Regions from separate parts of the Psychrilyobacter piezotolerans genome, predicted to be linked through region 3. Evidence: riboswitches for the same ligand, from Rfam matches in the RefSeq annotation. Region 3 holds a riboswitch; each other region holds the start of a gene.
What was found. A riboswitch is a leader RNA that binds a small molecule or an ion and turns the genes downstream of it on or off. The one in region 3 is predicted to bind lysine.

Region 1 (5,192 bases), on a different contig from region 3:
TTCATTCTCATCCCTCCTAATATATTTCAAATAAATGTTGTTTTTATTTTATATACATATTATATATCGTTTGTTTGTTAAAGTCAACAAAATATTTATTTTATTTATGAATGAATACAGACAACATATTTAATATATATGTCCCAACTATTAAAATGTATCGAAATAAAGCGTTTTGTGTTTTTAAAAGATGTTACAAGCGAAAACAAATGATTTTCATATATGTATTTAATTAAAACAATATATTAAAATTATGACACTTCTATTTTCCACTAAACTTCTTCTTATCCAATTTATTTTAGTCATCTTAATAAAACGCAACGTGACGATAATAAAAAAAGGTGAAAGGATAGATTTCCTTTCACCTTGAAAACGACATTTTTACTTATAAACTAAAAATGTTATATAATCTACAACCTCTTCCATAGGATAATTCTCCCCTGAATGCCCCCTCCTCAAAATTTCTATCTTTGGATCATCTGCCACCAATTTACTATATTCTAAAAGGGTCATAATAGGCCCATACCCGCATATACTCAGATTATATTCATCTACTGTATTTTCTACTCCCTGACTGTCAAGTTCCATTATCCTGTCTATTGCCAACTGATCTAACCTATACCCAACTTCTTTTTTTTCATAGTGGGAAAAGTCAGAAGATGCTATTACCAGAATTTTTTTCCTTTGTTTTTTAGCGGCTTCATCTATTTTTTCAGCCAGATATTTTGCATTTTTATAAGTTTGAATCTTCATGGTAATTGGGACTATTTTAAATTCACTTTTTATAAAATATTTTAAAAAAGGCAGCATGACCTCTCCTGAATGCTCAAATTTATGTGCATCTCCCGAATAGGGCAGATCCAATTCTTTTTCAAAATCAAGGTCTATCTCCAGGTCTCCCATAGGGGAACCCCACACTTCATTTGTATCTAAGTTTATGTCTTCCCCGTATCCCGTATGACTTGGATTCACTATAATCACAGTTTCTATATCTTTTTCCTTTAATGTATTAAAAAAATGAACTGCAGAAGGTCCCGAAAATTCATAACCTGCATGGGGAACTATCCCTCCCAGGATCTCACCATCCTTTTTTTTAGGAGATTCTATTTTTAAAAAATTTTCAATCATTTTTTCAATATCTTTTTTTTTCTCAGGATAAAATTTCCCTCTTACAAACTCCTCCCTTTTTTTCATAGCGCCTCCTATATCTCCACTACCTTTTCTCCGCATTTATTACATTTACCATTTTCACTTAATCCTACCATCTCTATATTCCATCCATCCCTCTGAATAAGCAGATTTCCACAACCGCAGACTGTATCCATGTCTACCCCTGCATTTCCTACATATACATAGTTCAAATATTTTTTAGCCAGCTTATGAAATTCTAAAAGGAGTTTTTTTTCTGTTGCCGGAGTTTTCAGCTTATAACTGGGGTAATACCCGTTTATATGCAAAACAATATTTGATCCCAATTCATCCTTTATCCACTTAACCATTTTTATAAATGTCTCCCTATCATCATTTAATTCCGGCACCAATAAAAACTCGATCTCCAGATGTTTTTTTCTCCCTGCTATCAGTTTCAAGGTATTTTTAACCCCTTCTAAAGTTCCGCCCAGCTTAGAATAAACTTCTTCTGTAAATCCCTTTAAGTCTATGCTGAATGCATCTATGTAGGAAGTTAATTCCAGAAGCGGCTCCCTTTCTATAAGTCCGTTGCTTACCATCATGGTTTTCTTAGAACAGCATTTAGCTAATTTTGCCACATCCATCATAAATTCATACCAAACAGTAGGTTCATTGTAGGTAAAGGCCACTCCAAACCCTTTAAAGCCTTTCAATACCTCCTCATAGGTATATTCTTTAGTGGGTATCCCTTTAAATTCCTTGGCTATTTCATAGTTTTGGCAGTAAGCACAATTCATATTACACCCTATACTTCCAATGGATAAAACCTCTTTCCCTGGGTAAAAATGGTAAAATGGTTTTTTTTCAATGGGGTCTATATTGAGAGCCGAAACTACTCCATAATTTTGGGTTATCAATTTTCCCCATATGTTTTTCCTTACCCCGCATCTGCCCACACGACCCTCCTCTATGATACACCTGTGGGGACATAACTCACATCCTACTCTTTCACCCTCTAATCTCTTATAAAACATAGCTTCTTTCATCTTTTCACCTATACCTTTTTACAGTAAATTTTTTAATAACCAATCCAGGTTGACGGGTTATCCCGGCTTTATTCATGGCTATCTCTATCTGCTGCTCCACACTATCTACCCCTTCTAAATCCGGTAAAAGTACCCCTTGGGATCTTCCATCACTGATTAAGATACCATATTTTTTAGGATCTAATTCTTTTATATCCTCTATCTCCTCCATAGGGGAAAGGACATCTACAGAAATTTCCAACCATTCTAATTCCTCTTTTTTTAAGGGTTCAAATCTAGGATCATTGAAGGCAGCCGAGATGGCATTTGCCCTTATCTCCTCCAATAAATTTTCCCTGTATGGTACCATGGTTCCTATACATCCCCTTAGGGAATTCTCCTTGTACAGGGTGACAAAACAAGGTTTTTTTTCCATCAGATCTTCCATTTCCTGATATTTATCTTCCTCTTCACTTTGTCCGCCTAAACCTAATTTGTTTAAAATACTCTCTAAAGCTACTTTTACATAGATACTCCTTGGTTTATACACACAACCACCTCCTAAAAAATATTTATTCCTTATTCTTTATTTCATAAATTTAATAAACTTCCTCTTTTATTAAATTTATATATTTATCATGGGAAAATAAAATTTAATTTTTCAACTAATTATATAACTTTATTATGGTAACTATTCATTTTAAATATATTATTTTTTTTTAATAGTACAGATATTGCAGTCATATCTTCATTTTTCCTTAATAAAGTTAGCTTAAAAAACTAAGTTTATCAACTGGATAAGTAAATAAAAAAATACCGTCATAAAAAGACTTTTCTTTTTATTTCCTCTAATAAGGATATAAATATTTTTTTCACTTGACTTTGTGTTCTTTATATAGTAAAAATGTATTAGAACGAATCTATGAATGAGTTTTCATTTTTTTAGATAGGTAACATAAATCAAATATATAATAGAGGAGCATTTATTGTGGTAACTTTTAACATTCAAAGGATCGGAAGATCTTGCGAAGTTAAAAGTGAAGGACTTAATTGCCGAAAGGTTGGATCTATATAGAGCTAACCTTGGTCAATATGGGAAAATCCATCTTGACTGTCACAACTTTAGTTGTGGAGAGCTATTTCTTTTTAGTTCTTGGTGATTTTCTGTCTTAAATCATGGATAGGTGTTTTTTTGATGCAAAAAAATAAAAAAGGGGGAATGAGTTGTGAAAGAAGTAATGATTAGATTGAGGATGAGTACCCACGATGCTCATTATGGCGGTAATTTAGTGGATGGAGCCAGAATGTTAGGTTTATTTGGAGATGTAGCTACTGAACTGCTTATCAGACAAGATGGGGACGAGGGATTATTTAAAGCTTATGACAACGTTGAGTTTATGGCTCCGGTATATGCAGGTGATTTTATCGAAGCTGTAGGTCATATAGAAAAAGTTGGTAATACATCCAGAAGGATGGTTTTTGAAGCTAGAAAAGTAATCGTTCCCAGACCTGATATCAGTGATTCTGCGTGTGAAGTCTTAGAGAAAGCAGTTGTTGTCTGCAGAGCCACTGGAACTTGTGTTACACCTAAAGATAAACAAAGAAATTAGGGGGCAAAAGATGGAAAAATTAATCATAACAGCTGCCATATGTGGAGCTGAGGTAACTAAGGAACACAATCCTAACGTTCCTTATACTGTAGAAGAAATAGTAGAGCAAGCATATGGGGCATATATAGAGGGAGCCAGTATCATACATCTTCATGTAAGGGAGGATGACGGTACTCCTACCCAGTCAAAGGAACGATTTAAAATATGTATGGACGCCATAAAAGAAAAATGTCCGGACGTTATCGTCCAGCCATCTACCGGGGGTGCTGTAGGGATGACCAATGAAGAAAGACTGCAGCCTACAGAATTACATCCTGAGATGGCAACACTGGATTGCGGGACTTTAAATTTCGGCGGGGACGAAGTCTTTACCAACACAGAAAATACCATCAAAGAATTTGGTGAAAAAATGATAGAAAGAGGTGTCAAACCTGAACTGGAGTGTTTTGATAAATCGATGATTGAGATGGCTGTCAGACTAAATAAAAAAGGGTTTATTAAGTCGCCTATGCACTTTAGTTTTGTAATGGGAGTTAACGGTGGTATCGGAGGAGATCTGAGAGACTTCTTATTTTTAAGAGACAGTTTGCCTTGTGGTTCTACTTATTCAGTTGCCGGTCTTGGAAGATTTGAGTTTTCGTTGGCAGCAGCAGCTATCATAAGCGGTGGTCATGTGAGGGTTGGTTTTGAAGATAATATCTATTTAGAAAAAGGTGTCTTAGCTGAATCTAACGGTGTCTTGGTAGCTAAGGTAGTAAGGATTGCCAAGGAACTGGGCAGGCAAATAGCTACACCAGCAGAAGCAAGAGCCATATTAGGATTATAAGGGGGAGAGAAAATGATAAAAGGATGTCCATTTGGAACACACAGAGTAATAGAACCTATGGGAACTATGCCACAGGCTGCATTAAAAATTGACAATACAATGAAGATTAAAAACAACGAGTTATTATTAGATGTAATGACATTAAATATTGATTCAGCATCATTCACACAAATAAAGGAAGCATGCAACAAGGATATAGATAAGATGACCACTATGATCAATGAGATTGTAGGAGAGAGAGGAAAGATGCAAAATCCGGTAACCGGGTCTGGAGGAATGCTGATAGGTGTTGTTAAAGAGATAGGTCCTGATTTTCCTGATAAATCTTTAAAAGTAGGAGATAAATTAGCTACCTTAGTTTCATTGTCCCTTACACCATTAAAAATCAATAAGATTAAAAATGTAAATGTATCCAACGACCAAGTTGATATAGACGGACAGGCTATCCTTTTTGAAACTGGTATATATTCTGTATTACCTGCAGATATTCCTGAAAAATTAGCTTTAGCTGCACTGGATGTAGCCGGTGCTCCTGCACAGGTAGAAAGATTAGTTAAAGAAGGTGACACTGTTTGTATTATTGGCGGAGGTGGAAAATCT
Region 2 (5,192 bases), on a different contig from region 3:
AATTGCCAACTCCGGTTTATTTAAAATTTTTCTGGTTTCATCGATCATCTTCAACTCTTCCTTAGTGTATCCGCTTTCTGTAAAGTCATCTATATGGGGAAGGCAGTTGAAGGCTATGGGGTAGGGGTAATTTGAAGGTTCTTTTCCTTCTATCCCATTTTTTAGATCTTCAACTCCGGCTACTCCGGATCCGGATACAGCCTGATAGGTAGAATAGATAACTCTTTTTATCCCATAGAGATCATCCAATACCTTTAGAGGAACCGCCACCTGGATGGTGGAACAATTAGGGTTAGCGATGAGTAAATTATCCTTTATTGCTTCCGGATTCACTTCCGGTACCACTAAGGGAACAGCCGGATCCATCCTCCATGCACTGCTGTTATCTATAACTGTAATCCCACAAGAAACAGCCACGGGAGCCATTTCTCTGCTCAGATCCCCTCCGGCAGAAAATAAAGCTATGTCTATCTTCTTAGAAAAAGATTCTGGTTTAAGTTCCTCTACTATATATGTTTTATTTTTAAAATTAATTTTTGTTCCACAGGATCTGGATGAGGCTAAAAGGTAGAGGTTATCTATGGGAAAATTTCTTTCCTCCAATACCTTGAGAAAGGTTCTTCCGACCATTCCGGTAGCTCCTACAATGGCAATGTTATATTTTTTCATGATCTCCTCCTAAATTGGTGTTTTTATAAATCAAATTCTCTGGCTAACATCTCAGTGGCAGTCTTTTTATGATCCTTAGAGATTGTACATGAAATACTGATCTCAGAAGTAGTTATATGATAAAAAGGAATTTTATTTTCAGCCAGAGTATTAAACACCTTGGCTGCCACACCGGAATGACTTACCATTCCAATTCCAACCAATGAAATCATGATTAAGTCAGATTTTATTTCTATGGAAATTTCCTCGAATTTATTTTTTAATTCCTCGATGGCTTTCTTTAAAAGTGATTCTTCCCTTTTAAAACAGCTAAAGGAAAGATCTAAGGTTCCTGCAGTAGTAATGTTTTGGCTGATCATATCGATATTTAACTCAAATTTACCCAAGGTGTTAAAAATACCTGCTACCAAGCTCTCTGAATAGGGAAGGTGCTGGATATTTACCATAAAAATATCCTCATTTAAGGTGATACCGGTAATGGGTTTATCCTCCATAATCTCATCTTGATTTAATATAAGGGTACCGTCATGATCCCTCAAACTTTCTCCCACATAGATGGGAACGTTATATTTTTTTCCCAGCTCTACAGCCCTTGTTTCCATGATACCGGCTCCTAAATTTGCCATCTCCATCATCTCCTCGTATGATATATATTTTATTTTTTTTGCATCGGAATATACTCTGGGATCGATGCTGTAAATTCCATCCACATCGGTGTAAATTTCACACCGTGCACCTAAACTGGCAGCCAGGGCTACAGCACTGGTATCCGATCCTCCTCTGCCCAGGGTAGTGATATCCCCTTTTTGGTTCATCCCCTGAAATCCGGCCACAATGACTACTTTTCCGCGATTCAAATGGGAAATTATTATTTTAGGATCGACACTCTTAATCCTGCTTTTAGTGTGATGACCTATGGTGGTTATTCCTGCCTGGGATCCTGTAAGAGAGATGGATTTTTTCCCCAACTCATTTAAGGCCATGGATAACAGGGCAACAGTTTGCTGCTCACCGGTAGCCATAAGGCTGTCCAATTCCCTTATATTTGGTGTTTCAGAAATTTTTTTAGCCATCTCAATCAGTTTATTGGTGGTTTTCCCCATGGCAGAGGCAACTACAACAATCTGCTCCCCTGCATCACTTAATTTTGAGATGTGGGAGGCTATATTTTTTATCTTATCTAAGTCAGCCAGTGAACTTCCTCCATATTTGTGTACAACGATCATATTTTATTTCCTCCTAAAAAAAAACTCTCCAGTAGTGGGAACTACTGAAGAGTAAAAATTACATCCATATCAAAAAACAAGATAAAAGATTAATCTATGACTTCAAATAGCACCCCATTACCTGATTATGATAATGACAGTTATATGGATCTTATCCATATCCCCAGCATAAATTCTTGCAAAATCCACACTTCGGCAATTACACCTTTCAAAACAGATCCTAAAATGCCTTCTCCCTGTTTTTACTATTTGTACTCGCAACCTCTATTTTTATTATTTGAAGTAAGTATATACTAAATGCAAAACAAAATAAAATATAGATAATGTATATGTTATGTATACTATATATATATTAAATTTTTAAATACATGTAGTATATGTATAACATAAATAATATATATTTTTAAATAACAAAAAAATGAGGTTTACTCTTATTTAAGAGTAAAATATTAAAAAATAATATAAATAATTTGTTTTTAAGGAGGAAGAGTGGAAAAAATAACAGAAAATATGAAGAAATACAGGAGAAATTTGCATGAAATCCCGGAATTGGGATATATGGAAAAAAAGACCCAAACTTACCTGCTCCAAGAGATAAAAAAGATGGGGTATGAGCCCGAGATAATTTGCGGAACCGGAATCTATGTCTATCTGGATGGAAATTCCAAGGAAACCTATGGGTTCAGGACGGATATGGATGCTTTAACTATTTTAGAAGAAACGGGAGTTTCTTATGAGTCTAAACACACGGGACTCATGCATGCCTGCGGGCATGACGGTCATATGGCAACCCTATTGGGGTTTATGGATTATTTAAGGGGGAAAAAATTAAAGAAAAATATCTTAATAATTTTTCAGCCTGCCGAGGAAGGACCGGGAGGAGCCAAAGATATTGTAACTAGTGGAATTTTAGAAAAATATAATGTTGTGGGGATCTTCGGACTTCATCTCTTTCCTAAGCTGGAGGAAGGAATAATCGGCTGCAGAGCAGGGGGATTTATGGCCAAGGCAGCCGAGATCAATATAGTTATCAGAGGAAAGAGCGGTCATGGGGGACAGCCTCATTTGGGAGTGGATTCCATCCAGGCAGCCGGGAAGATGCTGGAAGGGTTTAATCTGATTACCTCAAAATTTATAGCTCCCTTTGATCCCAGTATAATAGCCATAGGGAAAATAGAGGGGGGAACCATAAGGAATATCATTCCGGAAGTTACCCGGATGGAGGGGACTATCAGGGCTTTTTCTACAGAGACCTTTAATTTTATCGTAAATAAAATAAGGGATATAGCCCGTGGGATGGAACTCAGTTATGGGGTAGAAATAGAGATAGATCTGGCCGAAGGATATCCCCCTGTCATAAATGACAGGGAATATTATGATGTTCTGGAAGACGTTGTCAGAGGGGAAGAAAAGCTGAAATTTCAAGAGATAGATCCGGAGATGCTGGCAGAGGATTTCGGATTTTATCAGGAGGTAAGCAGGGGACTTTTTTTCTTTGTGGGAACCAAAAATGAGGACCTTGGTTATGTAGAATCCCTGCATAATTCCAAATTTAATTTTGACGAGAAAGTATTGGAAAACGGGCTCAGGGTATACAGGGGTATCTGTAAGAAATTAGGGATCTTGGATTAAAAAAATTACTATTAAAATAAAAAAAGCTGAGACGAGTCTCAGCTTTTTATTTTAATTATACATCTCTGCAAGTCTGGCTTCTACACCTTCGTCTTTGATATATTCATCAAATTCCATCAACTTATCGACGATTCCGTTAGGAGTTATCTCGATAATTCTATTGGATACAGTCTGGATGAACTCATGGTCATGAGCAGCAAATATGATAGTTCCATTAAATTTGATCAACGCTTTATTGAGTGAAGTGATAGATTCAAGATCTAAATGGTCTGTAGGGTTGTCGAATAAGTAAACGTTAGCTCCTGTCATCATTGTTTTAGATAACATACATCTTACTTTTTCCCCTCCAGAAAGAACACTAGGTTTCTTCTGAGAATCTTCACCGGCAAATAACATTCTTCCTAAGAATCCTCTGATGAAACTCTCATGGGGATCAGGTGAGTATGGTCTTAACCAGTCGATAAGGTCGGTTCCACTGTCTGCTTTAAAGTATTCCGAGTTATCTCTAGGCATATAACCTAGAGAAGTTGTTACTCCCCAAGTGATGCTACCTGAATCAGGTTCTATCTCTCCAGCCAGGATCTTGATAAGTGTTGTTTTAACGATATCGTTTTTAGCTAAGAGTACTACCTTATCTCCGGTGTTGACAGTAAATGAGATATTGTCTAATACCTTTACCCCGTCGATAGTTTTAGTTACATTTTCAATCTTTAACATGTTGTTCCCGGCATCTCTTTCAGATTTGAATTCGATGAATGGATATTTTCTGTTTGAAACCTGCATATCTTCAAACTTTAAGTTGTCCAGCATCTTTTTTCTTGCTGTTGCCTGGTTTGACTTTGAAGCATTGGCACTGAACCTGGCGATGAAGGTCTGTAATTCTTCTCTTTTTTGCTCTAATTTTTTATTTTTATTTCTCATTAATTCTAATACAACCTGACTTGATTCGTACCAGAAATCATAGTTTCCTACGAACATCTTAACTTTACCGTAGTCGATATCAGCAATATGAGTACATACCTTATTTAAGAAATGTCTGTCATGTGATACTACGATAACAGTGGCGTCAAAGTTTAATAGGAAATTCTCCAACCAGTTGATAGCATGGATATCCAGACCATTTGTAGGTTCGTCTAATAGAAGTACATCTGGTTCACCAAATAACGCCTGTGCTAAAAGGATCTTAACCCTTTGAGGTTCTGTAAGTTCATTCATCACTCTATAGTGAATTGAAGGATCTACTCCTAATCCTGTAAGTAATTTTTCAGCATTAGTTTCAGCAGACCAACCGTCTAATTCCTCTATTCTATCAGTTAAATCTCCAGCTCTCGCATAGTCTTCATCTGTAGCATCAGGTTTTGCATAAAGGTCCTCTTGTTCTTTTCTTATAGCATATAGTTCTTTATGTCCCATCATTACTACATTTAAAGCTACTTCATCAGCATGAGCGAAATGGTCTTGTTGTAGGAAAGATAATCTTTCTCTATGACCTAAGATAACCTCTCCCTCACTAGCATCGATTTGACCAGCCAGGATCTTTAAGAATGTAGATTTTCCGGCACCGTTAGCTCCAATAAGTCCGTAACAGTTACCAGGTGTAAACTTGATGTTTACATCATCGAATAATTTTTTTCCAGGGAACATAAGCCCTAAACCACTAGTTGA
Region 3 (5,192 bases):
GAATGATAAAGGTAACATCTGAAGTTTTATCTCCAATTTTGGCAGATGAATCTATCTTTTCACCCAGAGATGCAGTGGAGGTGATCACTCGAAAAGCTGCTGATATTGTCAATATCAAATTGATGAAAACAGGGGGAATATCAAATGCTTTAAAAATAATTAATATCTGTGAAATATACGATATCCCATGTATGATCGGCTGTATGTTAGAAGGTGGAATAAGTGTTACAGCAGCAGCCCATCTGGCAGCAGCAAAGAGTTCTGTTATAACCCGGATAGATTTAGATGGTCCTGCCCTCTGCAGTGAAAATCCATTGGATGGCGGCCTTATCATGGATGGGTCTAAGATAACCTTACCCCCTGAACCTGGCTTGGGAATAAAAGCTGTGGCCGGATTTGAATTTATCCAAGAGATAAAATAATAACCGGCTTTAAAAGTAGTTATTTTCGTGGTAAAATTTAAATACAATCAATATAAATAGAAGGAGTAATTAGAATGGATGGAAGAAATAGAAGCGATGTAAAACCTGGGATAGAGGTAGCTATCGTCTTAAAAAATGACCAAAGAAGCGGTAAATTAACCTATGGAACAGTACAGGATCTCCTGACTAACAGCAAGTTTCATCCCCATGGAATAAAAGTGAGACTTACAGACGGGCAGGTTGGAAGGGTAAAAGAGATTATAATAAAGTAAATAAAAAGCCTCCTACATTTAGACTTTTCTAGGTGTAGGAGGCTCTTTTTTTTATTTAATTTTTAAAATGAAATTTAATATTTCCTTTATATTCTAACCTTTCTCGTTCTTCCCGCTGCCAGGATCATAAAGTTCACCAAGAATGAAGAGATAATTATCATGTTTCCCGTTGTTCCCCCCATTATTTTACCATAGAGAGCCAGTCCTCCCCCAAATAAAATTCCCAATACAGCATATTTTTCCCCGCACTTATATCCTAAAATTCCTGCCAGACAAGGAACTATAAAAGCCCCTGAATAGACCGCCAGAGCCAGCAGCAGTGTGGGCAATATAAAGGTAAGTTTTAGTGCTACCAGTATAGAAAATCCTCCGAAAATAAGGATAAATATTCTGGTTAATCTGATGGCTTTCTCCTCCCTGAGATCTTTCATGAAGATCTGGGCAAAGGTAGATGAGGCGGTAAGCAGGGTTGTATCTGCTGAGGAGATAACTGCCGATAATAGTCCAAAATAAAGTAAGATCACTATTGGCTGGGGCAACACTCTGTCTGCTAAAAACATCAGCACCGATCCTTTAGCTATGTCTACTCCGTAGTTTGAACTCACATAAACTCCTATCCCCGCTAAAATAAATCCCAATGGGATTAAAATTACAATGGATAATTTTATTGCTTGTTTAGCTGTCTTTTCATCTCTCGCACAAAATATCCTGGAGTAAATATCCGGCCCCACCAAAAAAGTAGATGAATAGGTAAGGATCATAATAAACAGATCTAAATAATCAAATTTTTCATTGATCATCCCCATCCCGTTTATTTCTCCATTCCCTTTTAAAATATAGACAAAACAAAGAACTACCCCTGCTATTATAAACAGAAATTGAATAAAATCTGTTTTGATAATAGATAACTGCCCGCCTAAAAATGTATAGGCAATGAATACTAAGCCGCTTAGAATAACTGCAGTAGAATAATTCATATCCACAAAGATAGAGATTATCTTAGCAGATCCCATTATCTGAGCTGCAACTATACCTACCCATGCAATAGGAATAATAACAGATGATAGATTTTTCACTTCCTCCCCGTAAAATTCTCCCATGAGTTCCGGAAGATTGTAACTTTTATTTTTTTTTAACCTGTCTACCAGGGGTAAAAGACATAAGAGTCCAAAAGCTGCACAAAGCATAAACCAGGATCCAGCCCATCCATTGGCATAGGAAAAATTAACACTTCCTATAATCGCTGAACTTCCCAATACTGTTGCCAAAAGACTTCCGGCTATCTCCCTTACACCTGCATCTTTTCCTGCTATAAAATAATCTCTCGATCCTTTGATTTTCCTGTAAGAACTATAACCTATAAAAATAACTATAAAAAAATACAAACTTAAAATTACCTGATTCATTTAAACACTCCTAAAAACTATAATATAGATATTATATCATATTTTTCAAAGTAAAAAATCCCTCCTAAAATTAGGAGGGATTTTTATCTTTTTTCTATACTTCTGCTTCTGCTTCTACCTTTTTCTTTTCTATCTTTTCAATAGAGAATCCTGTATACCCATAGATTATAGCTACAATTGGATTGATTAAGTTCAAGAAACAATATGGAACATAAGTCCATGGTGCCAGCCCCAGGGTAGCGATCATATATGCCCCGCATGTATTCCAAGGGATCAATGGTGATGTAAGGGTTCCTGCATCCTCCAATGATCTGGAAAGGTTTTTAGGGTGTAATCCTTTTTCTTCATAGGCACCTTTAAACATTCTTCCAGGCACAACTATGGCAAGATACTGGTCTCCAGCTACTGAGTTTACAAAAATTGGTGTTAATATAGTTACTAATATTAAGTTTCCAGTAGTATGTGCCACAGATAAAATCTTCAGTGCTAAAGTTTCTAACATTTGTGTTTTTTCCATTATTCCACCTAAGATCATGGCACAAATAATTAATGAAACAGTCCACATCATAGAGTCTAGTCCTCCTCTATTTAATAGAGAGTCTACCATTTCTAACCCTGATTCACCTTCGTATCCATAGTGTAAAGTCGAAAATACCGTAGCTAATGATGCTCCTTGGAAGATCATTGCAGCTATTCCACCTAGGATAGCTCCACCGAATAATCCGGGTATTGCCGGAACTTTCATTATTACTGCCCCGATTACAATAACCGGTACTAATAATAGTAGTGGGCTGATATTAAAGTTTCCACTTAGAGTGCTTAATATTCCGTCGATCATCTCTGTATTTAATGCTGCTCCTGTATATTTAGTCCCGATAAATCCAAATAAAATTATAGATATGATGAAACTAGGTACTGTTGTATACAGCATATGTTTAATATGAGTAAATAAATCTGTCCCAGCCATTGCCGGTGCTAAGTTCGTCGTATCCGATAATGGTGATAATTTATCCCCCATATATGCTCCGGAAATAATAGCACCTGCTACTATATGTCTAGGTATTCCCAGTCCTTCTCCTACACCAATAAGTGCGATACCAACTGTTGCTGCTGTTGTCCATGACGAACCGGTAGCCACCGATACAATAGCACATATAATAAGAGTTGCCGGTAAAAATATTCCCGGTGACAAGATCTTTAATCCATAAAAGATCATAGTTGGTACTACACCAGATTGAATCCAAGTTCCTACTACCATTCCGATTATCATAAGAATTATAATTGCACCTAAAGCCATCTTGATAGTTTCAACTACTCCTTCTTCTATCTCATTCCATGTGTAGTTCAGACCAAATATAGCTACTCCTGCTGCGAAAAATGCCGATACTAAGATAGGTATGTGTACATCAATGTGTGCAATTTGAATTGCATAAAATAAACTCCCTATTAAAAATAACAACGGTATCAGTGCGTACATCAGTGTCGTTTCCTTTTTCATCTTACTCCCCATAATCAATTCCTCCTGATTTTTTTATTTATAAGTAACAAAAAGAGCTATCGATAACACTATCAATAACCCCCAACAATAAAACTTAAATAAAGTCTATGCTCAAAATCATTTAATAGCACATCACCAATTTTATATGGTGACAGTCTTATGGATCTTATCCATAATCCCAACACAAAGAATTTTGACTCTTTTCTTCGCATTTCGGCAAATTTACCTTTCATTCTAGGATCAACGCTTGTCATGACTAACCTATAATTACTCTTTAATATTTGCAACCTCTATCTAAATTTTTCTTTTCTGAAAGTTATTCTATAATAATTTATTAATTCTGTCAATTTTAATTAAACACTTTTTTTACATAGGGTGATGTGGTTAACTGCAAAAGGGAACCATAATCTAACTTAAATTCCACTATATCTCCTACCTTATATTCCCTTTTTGAATCGGTTACATCCAGCACCAAATGATCACTACTGGCACCTAATATTATTAATTTTTCATCCATTGCTTCTAAGTTAGACTGGTCTACATCTTGTTTTCCAATGGCTAATATAGCACGTTTTCTCTTTCCCCTGTCGATAAATACAGGTTTTTTCCCAAAAGCATTGAGCCCAATTTCTCCCACTGGATAGGACTCCTTTTCTTTCAGTTCTATTATCTCTACCTCTAATTTTACACTGTCATAGAAGCACCCTTCTAGATTTTTTCCATAGGCTGTTCCCCTCCCAAAGATAAGGGCTTCTCCCAACCTTAGGTTATTTATTTTTGGCGGCATCTTCTTCTTCCACAAAAGATCTAAACTACTGGAATTCCCTCCTGAGATAATATTCAATTTTAAATCATATTTTTTCTCTATTAAATTCGCAATTTTTTCTAATTGTTCTAAATTATCGAAGCTGGGGATGATCCCACCATAACATGTGAGATTCACACCTATCCCCTCTAATTTAATATTTTGCATAGAACTTATCTGATCCATATAGCTCTCTACATCTTCAGGCAGGATTCCCTCTCTGAGGTCTCCTAATTCAAGCATCAGAATAATTCTGTGGACTCTATATTGTTTTCCTGCCTCCTCATTTAAAAGAGCTATAGTAGATATTTCACTGTTTAAACTTATATCCACATGTTTTACCACTTCTTTTATCTGGGAACTCATAGGCAGACGGATCATTACCTTGGGAACATCTAAGCTTTCATATTTTTTTAAATTTTCTACCCTGGAATCTCCTAAATATTTTACTCCTCCTTCCACTAATATCTTAGCTACCTCAATATTTCCAGAAAAAACTTTGGTTATTCCCACTACATCTATCTGGGATTCCCTGCATTTTTTTGTCAAAACTTTTACATTTTTTCTAATTTTATCCAAATCAACCACTACCCTTGGGTATTCAGTCATAAAGTTTCCACCTCCTCTATCCTTAAACTTTTTTTGAGTAATTTAACAGCTGACTCTTTATTATATTTTGATAGGACTCCCAAAGAAGCCATAATATAATCATTATCTATCAATATTTTTACCTCTGGTGTAGGCAGAAGTTTATCTCCCTTGTTGCTCATTGCTACTTTTTTTAAGATC

Region 1: it holds a riboswitch for lysine, as region 3 does, so the genes downstream of both, kal (3-aminobutyryl-CoA ammonia lyase) here and nhaC (Na+/H+ antiporter NhaC) in region 3, are expected to answer to the same signal.
Region 2: it holds a riboswitch for lysine, as region 3 does, so the genes downstream of both, DYH56_RS09245 (aspartate kinase) here and nhaC (Na+/H+ antiporter NhaC) in region 3, are expected to answer to the same signal.

The regions. Positions count from the first base shown of each region.
Region 1 covers NZ_QUAJ01000002.1:132,675-137,866, forward strand. Annotated here, with positions in the region: gene DYH56_RS01930 (hypothetical protein) at 1-5, opposite strand, end outside; gene amrB (AmmeMemoRadiSam system protein B) at 382-1,194, opposite strand; gene amrS (AmmeMemoRadiSam system radical SAM enzyme) at 1,203-2,177, opposite strand; gene amrA (AmmeMemoRadiSam system protein A) at 2,182-2,706, opposite strand; lysine riboswitch at 3,121-3,303, shown strand; gene kal (3-aminobutyryl-CoA ammonia lyase) at 3,395-3,766, shown strand; gene kce (3-keto-5-aminohexanoate cleavage enzyme) at 3,777-4,592, shown strand; gene kdd (L-erythro-3,5-diaminohexanoate dehydrogenase) at 4,605-5,192, shown strand, end outside.
Region 2 covers NZ_QUAJ01000015.1:13,723-18,914, forward strand. Annotated here, with positions in the region: gene DYH56_RS09240 (aspartate-semialdehyde dehydrogenase) at 1-669, opposite strand, end outside; gene DYH56_RS09245 (aspartate kinase) at 693-1,895, opposite strand; lysine riboswitch at 1,995-2,170, opposite strand; gene DYH56_RS09250 (M20 metallopeptidase family protein) at 2,385-3,527, shown strand; gene DYH56_RS09255 (ABC-F family ATP-binding cassette domain-containing protein) at 3,579-5,192, opposite strand, start outside.
Region 3 covers NZ_QUAJ01000001.1:96,514-101,705, forward strand. Annotated here, with positions in the region: gene DYH56_RS00440 (dipeptide epimerase) at 1-422, shown strand, start outside; gene DYH56_RS00445 (YwbE family protein) at 497-694, shown strand; gene DYH56_RS00450 (sodium:solute symporter family protein) at 781-2,100, opposite strand; gene nhaC (Na+/H+ antiporter NhaC) at 2,195-3,610, opposite strand; lysine riboswitch at 3,716-3,899, opposite strand; gene orr (ornithine racemase Orr) at 3,948-5,012, opposite strand; gene DYH56_RS00465 (GlmL-related ornithine degradation protein) at 5,009-5,192, opposite strand, start outside.